One region of the Psychrobacillus sp. FSL K6-1464 genome, then DNA from elsewhere that is predicted to be linked to it. Evidence: riboswitches for the same ligand, from Rfam matches in the RefSeq annotation. Region 1 holds a riboswitch; each other region holds the start of a gene.
The links. Region 1 has a riboswitch for cobalamin ahead of MKX39_RS02945 (ABC transporter substrate-binding protein). Riboswitches for the same ligand answer to the same signal wherever they lie in the genome.
Positions count from the first base shown of each region.

Region 2: it holds a riboswitch for cobalamin, as region 1 does, so the genes downstream of both, MKX39_RS17285 (hypothetical protein) here and MKX39_RS02945 (ABC transporter substrate-binding protein) in region 1, are expected to answer to the same signal.
Region 3: it holds a riboswitch for cobalamin, as region 1 does, so the genes downstream of both, MKX39_RS01080 (ribonucleoside-diphosphate reductase subunit alpha) here and MKX39_RS02945 (ABC transporter substrate-binding protein) in region 1, are expected to answer to the same signal.

Region 1 is NZ_JBBOOP010000001.1:592,025-594,299, reverse strand. It holds gene MKX39_RS02950 (FecCD family ABC transporter permease) at 1-165, opposite strand, end outside; gene MKX39_RS02945 (ABC transporter substrate-binding protein) at 170-1,123, opposite strand; cobalamin riboswitch at 1,246-1,386, opposite strand; gene argS (arginine--tRNA ligase) at 1,835-2,275, opposite strand, start outside.
Region 2 is NZ_JBBOOP010000001.1:3,406,790-3,409,064, forward strand. It holds gene MKX39_RS17280 (ABC transporter substrate-binding protein) at 1-716, opposite strand, end outside; gene MKX39_RS17285 (hypothetical protein) at 721-1,260, opposite strand; cobalamin riboswitch at 1,430-1,617, opposite strand; gene MKX39_RS17290 (VanZ family protein) at 1,711-2,181, shown strand; gene MKX39_RS17295 (nucleotide pyrophosphohydrolase) at 2,186-2,275, opposite strand, start outside.
Region 3 is NZ_JBBOOP010000001.1:205,655-207,929, reverse strand. It holds gene MKX39_RS01080 (ribonucleoside-diphosphate reductase subunit alpha) at 1-1,304, opposite strand, end outside; cobalamin riboswitch at 1,498-1,675, opposite strand; gene MKX39_RS01075 (general stress protein) at 1,852-2,275, opposite strand, start outside.

The sequences.
Region 1 (2,275 bases):
AGCTAGTACCACTCGCGGCATACGAATCTTCCAAACGATATTGGTCGCTATCGCATCGGCCCCCGTATCCCATAACGTTTGGATCGGCACCTTCACAGAACCGACCGATACACCAAGCCAAATTGCTAACAAAAGCACAAAAATGGACATGATGTAACCGATCATTGATTTACTCACTAAAAGCCTCCGGATAGATTGCTTTCGCAACTTCTTCTAATCCTTCCACTAAACGTGGACCTTGTCTGCTCGTCGTGTCTTCATTTACTTGTATCACTGCATCATTTTGAATAGCAGTAACTGTATCAAATCCATCACGTTGTTTCACTTGTTCTACAATACCTTCTACGTAATCGTATGTGATAAGCATTACATCTGGGTTACGACTTACAATTTCTTCGGGATCAATTTTTACCCAACCTTCTTGATCCTCCATAATATTTGTAGCATTCAACATATTTAATATCTCTTGCATGAACGTTCCATTCCCTGTTGTATAAATTTCTGGAACATCCGAAGTCTCAACAAATACAGTTTTCTTCGATTCTACTTTTTGTACTTTTTGTTGGATATCTTCTACTTTTACTTTCATGTCTTCTACAATTTTTTGGGCTTCTTTAAGTTTCCCAGTAGCTCGACCCATTTCTTCAATAGTTGTATATGTTTCAGCAAAATCCTTAGCGTCACTCACCACATACACCAAAATATTCGAATCACGTAGTTGTTGCAGTCCAGCTTCCGCCATTCCTACAATCGATTCATGCGCAAACACAATGTCCGGATCTAACGAAAGGATTTTTTCCACATTGAACTCCATGCCACCGATTTTTTCTTTCTCTAATGCCTCTTCTGGATAGCTTTCAAAATCGTTTACCCCTATAATTTCCTCATTCAACCCAAGTGCAAATAAGATCTCTGTATTACTAGGAATCATGGAGATGATTTTCTCCGGAGCTGCCTCTAACGTAACTTCTTCTCCAACGGCATCCGTCAATGTCATTGGGAATTCTATATTTTCACTGGCCGACTGCTCCGTCTCAGTACTTTCTACCTTTTTCGTTTCTTCCTGTGCGCATCCAACTAATAAAAGTACCGCCATTACAGCGATTAACCATCGTTTTTTCATTTTACATTCCTCCTAATTTAGACAATAAAAAATCTCCCATCCTATGATGAGAGATAGATAGGTATAAACCTGCGCGAAGTCACAACGAGCCAGATTTACACCAAACCTATCCTCGTAGGTAACGGGTGCAAAGCATATAGGCAGGTTTTCTGACTCGTGATATGTTCTATCACTTACAGTGGCGGGACCGTGCTGGACTTTAACCAGCTTCCCTTTTAACTCCAGCAATCCATTGCGAGAGCACCTCTATGCATTAAATTATTCATATTGCTTTGCCTTCATTATACCTTATTTTGTATACCTGTCGACTTCGTTTTGAGGAAAGCGTTGTCTGACCTTTTTACTGGTGGATAGTGGGAGACTCTCTCTTACATGACGATGTTGCTCTCGTATAGATTGAAATCTCTCTCGTATAGATCATTAGCTCTCTCATATAGATGGGTCAATCTCGTATAGGACAGATACACTCTCGTGTAGGCTTCGATTACTCTCGTATAGATGCTCATCTCTCTCTTATAAGTGGTTACTTGCGTTCGATTGTTGTTTACTCACTCTCAGCCGACTTTTACTGGCGCTTAAGTTGGAAATACTACTTGCCGACGTGCCCTGTTTATTTGCTGTTGGAGGCTATGAGGATATTTTCTCCAAATTTACTCTCTTTATTCGAAGCAGAATTACAAAAACCCTCGACCGAAGTCGAGGGTTTGCTATTTACATTTGTTCCGGAGCAGATACACCTAGTAAACGTAAGGCATTTGCAATTGTTTCTCGCGCAGCAGTTACTAGTGCCAGACGAGCTTCTGTTTGAGGAAGATTATCCGCATTTAATACTTTGTCTGCGTTATAGAAGCTATGGAAAGTCGTTGCTAGTTCTTGGATATAGATTGCAATACGGTGAGGAGCACGAAGTTTTGCAGCATCTGCAACTATCTGTGGGAAGTCACCAATTTTTTTAAGTAAGTCTAATTCTTTTTCACTTTGCAATAATTCAAGTGAATCAGTCGACACTTTCATTCCTTGCGTTTCTGCTGAACGTAAAATCGAACAAATACGTGCGTGTGCATATTGCGCGTAGAATACTGGGTTTTCATTGGATTGAGAAACAGCTAAGTCTAAATCGAAATCCATATGTGAGTCACCTGAACGCATACC
Region 2 (2,275 bases), 2.8 Mb from region 1:
GACACACTGATCCAACCTTCTTGATCGCTAAATACATTGTCGACCGATGCTGCTGCTAAAATTTCTTGTTGGAATGTTTTACTACCAGTTGTATAAATATCTGGAGATGGGCTAATTTCATAATATACCTTTTTTAATGGAGTAGCAGATTTTACTCTTTCTTGAACTCCTTGAATAGTATCCTGAATAGAAGAAATAACTTCTTGCCCTTTTTCTTCAATGCCCATTACAGTAGCCAATTGCTCGATATCTTCGTATACATCTTCAAAAGAAGTTGCAGACTCAATTACAAAGACTTTTAATCCGGCATCTTCCAGAAGTTGCAATGCTTCTTCTTGGCCAATTGTATACGCTATTACTACATCTGGGTTCAGTTCTGTAATTCTTTCCGCATTAAATGCAACTGAATCCGATACTCGCTCTATTTCGAGTGCTTTTGCAGGATATGTATCATAATCTGTTGCTCCTACAATTTTATCTCCTACACCTAAAGCAAAAAGAATCTCTGTATTGCTCGGTTGAAGAGAAACAATCGTTTCGGGTACTTCTTCGAATGTAATTTCATTTCCTACATCATCAGTTACTGTGTATTCTTTTACTTCTTCTACTACTTCCTCTTGTTTTTCCACAGTTGTCTTCTCTTCCGCAGAACACCCTACAAGCAAGAATGAAAATAGCAGCACCGACAACCAATTAAATAAATAATTTTTCTTCATAGTATTATTCCTCCAGTTGTTTCTTTTTTCTCATTGGATATGATTTACTGACAAATTGAATTTCTTCCACTCCATGATGTTTGTTCACATAAACTGCCATCACAAACAACACATTTGCTAATAACTGTGCATAGTCAAACAAAATCTCAGGAATTTCTCTTTCTAACGAAACTTTATGAAGAGCTCTAACTGACTTTTTTGCTTCACTTCTACAAACATGTAATTCACAAGTCGCAGTCGTACCCTGTGGTAGTACAAATATATCTACTCTACCTTTTACTTCCTCTACATAGAAATCGTACATATCACTTAGAACTTGTAAATCGTCTTCTGAAATGGCTATCTTCCCTCGAACAGACCCGTTTAAATGGTAAGCCATTGGTGCCAAATACATCAGATCCTCATAAATCTTTGGTATATCCTTTGTTAAAGAAGCTGCTAATCCAATACGAGTAGTCAACGAATCTGTACGGATTTCAAAATCTACAGTAGAAGGTGTTTCACGCATAAACGGATAGCAAATATAGCGAATATCTTTTTTCATTACTTCTCCTCCTTTCCTTTTATTGGTGAATTTTCAAGCATATAATACTTTGTTAGTTAACAGCACAAAAAAAACGCCACCCAAATAAGGGCGGCGTGATACCTATTTAACGATAAAAAAACAGAAAAATAGAAACGTGCCGTACAATCCCTTAACTTCCGAAGAGTATCTATACGTTCAAGAAAAGGCTGGTCTCCTGGCTTATGCATCAATTTACTCTAAGAACCTTCCCATTGACTAGTCAACAGTGGTATTTTTCTTATTTCATCAGCATTTACAGTTGCGGAAACAGCTTCGGATTTTAACCGAATTCCCAAATTAAGCTAACAAGTTAGCACCTTTTCCCTGCGAAAATTATTCACTTACTATTAGTTTATCATAGCCAACTCCCTAGCAGGCACAATAATTTTCATGCATGTAAACTCACCAGTTTTGTGCTAATGTCAGTATATGAAAAAACTTATCCCGCTTTTAATATTACTTGTTATTGTATTTTTGGCATCAGGGCAGCCAGCTGAACAGCAATCTATGCAGGATGTCTTAAAAGCATGGCTTCCTAACAAACCATTAGAATCTTTTCTTCGTATTTTTGAAGTTCCATACTGGGGCATTCTCGTTTCTGTGGAAGAGCGTGGCTACTATGCTTTTGTAGAATTTTTGATAAGAAAAGGTACCCATTTTGTTTATTTTGGAATCATTGCTTTAGCCATTTATATTGCGTTACCTCCATTTAAGTATCTTAAAATTACAACAGTTGTGATCACTATGCTTCTTGCTGTTGCCGATGAATTTCGACAATCGTTTACAAGTGGTCGTACAGCTTCTCTTCAAGATGTCTTGTTGGATACAACTGGGGCTATTACTGCGCTATTATTAATGTCATTTTTTCAATGGTTTCAACAAAAAAAAGTTGACCGATAACGGGTCAACTTTTTTCACTTATAAGTACAGTGTTGTCTTCAGGTAATGGATATTTCAAAGCATTTTTCTTCATTTTTTGCTGTGCAGCCTCTAT
Region 3 (2,275 bases), 390 kb from region 1:
CTACTATAAATCATCCCTGCATGCTTGTTAGGGTTGCTGCGATTGACTTCATCGCGGTAAAACATAAACGGTACTCCTGTCTCTAGCTGAGAACGCATAATTCGCTTCATCAAGTCGATAGCGGGAACAGTTTCACGAGACAAGCGATGATCGCTAACGCATTCCTCGTACTTTTGGCGGAATGATCCATCGCCACGTTTTTCATCATAAAAGTCCTCCAAAGAATAGCCTTTAAGCTGACGAACTTCATGAGGGTCAAATAAATGCCATTCCTCTCTAGCATCGACTTTCTCCATGAATAAATCGGGCAAACATACACCAGTAAAAATATCGTGCGCTCGTAGTCGTTCATCACCGTTATTTAAACGTAAATCTAAAAATGTAAATATATCTTTATGCCAAACATCTAAATACACAGCTACTGCCCCTTGGCGTTGCCCAAGCTGATCAACACTTACTGCTGTATTATTAAGTTGTTTAATCCAAGGAAGCACACCACTGGAAGCACCAACAAAACCTCTAATAGAAGATCCACGGCTACGCACTTTGCCCATATACACACCTATACCCCCGCCAAATTTGGATAGGGTTGCAACGTCCGTATTGCTATCGTAGATTCCTTGAAGGCTATCGTCTACCGTATCGATAAAGCAGCTAGAGAGCTGTCCATGAGGCTTACCTGCATTAGATAGTGTTGGTGTTGCTACTGTCATATATAGGTTGCTCATCGCCCAATAGGATTCTTTTACTTTCTCTAAACGATTTTCTTGCTCATCCTTCATCAGTGTCATTGCAATAATAAGCCAACGTTCCTGAGGCAGTTCGACTATTGTTTTATCAAAGTCCTTCGCTACATATCGATCTAATAGTGTTTTTAGACCGATATAAGTAAATAAATAATCTCTTTCCTGTACGAGGATTTCAGATAGCTGCTCTAGTTCTTGTAGTGAGTATGCTTGTTTAAGACGTTTATCGTAAATGCCTTTATCACTTAACAGTTGAACATTACTAGCAAACTTTGTGTACACTGCATCCACAGTTGTGTTTCTTCTCTCAGCTACTTGTTCATACACCTGCGCTAAATGAACTCTTGCTGCTACAAAGGTCCAGTACGTTTCTTGTTCATCTAGAAAACTTAATGCTTCTAGTGACATTGACTTCGACCAAGCAGCTATTGTACCTTCCGGGTGTTTTTGCATCCATCTTTCATGTGTTTTTATAAGAGGAGTAATTTTTTCCTCCCCAAATTCTTTTGTTAGATTATGTAGGACTTCTTGTTTCGTTGTGTTTGAGATGATTGTCATTTGAATTCCTCCTATTTTTTAAACGGTTACAGTTATGTGGCACTTCCCTCCAAACCACAAAACAAAAAAAGCGATGACACAGCCATCTTCGGCTGAGACATCGCTCAAAATTAAAAGTGTAGGATACAACAAGACATATCAATCATTCGAGATAGAGGCCTTCGCTCCCACCTCTCAACCCCCGAAGAAAGTGTTGCTTACCGATGAAAAGGCAGGTCTACTGGCTCGTGTTTCATCCTTCTGTTGTCCTTCCCACGATCACTCGCAGTGGCTATTCAACAGTCGTCCACACTTACAGTTGCGGGGACAGCTTCGGCATTTTACCGAATTCCCTTTTAAACCATAAAGGTACCTTTTCATCGTTAACATACTATATATTGTGTTTAGTTCATTTATATAATCTAACATATTGTGTTTAACTGAGCAACTCCTAATTCAAGCTGTCAATTCTCTAGGGGAACTAATACATCAAGTGATTCAGCGATTTTTAGCTAAAATCACTTGATATTATTTTTGCAAACATTACTTTTGACCACTCAATCGACCCTCACTCTTTAGGGTGAAGAAATACCAGGATTTTACCATCCTGTGCTTCATTCGAATAGAGTTCAGCTTCATTATCTGGAACTCCAATTTCCATAAGAGCATGTTTTAATCCTCCAGAACCAGAGTTGGCTCCTACTACTGCTCCGCCAATTGTTGTAATAATTGGACCTGCAGCCAACACAGCACCAAACCCTGGGATTAATATAGTGGATAACCCTGCTATCACCCCTGCTATTCCAATTGCTCCTCCAGTTACAGCTCCAACAATTGCTCCATCCTTTGTGGAGGGTTTTAATTCCTGTGCGATTTCAGATGTTTCATTTATATTTTTAGCAATAACTGAAATTTCTTCGGTTGTATAGCCCTTCGCTTTTAAATCTTCCACAACTTCAGCTGCTTGTTGTTCATTTTCGTATACGCCAACA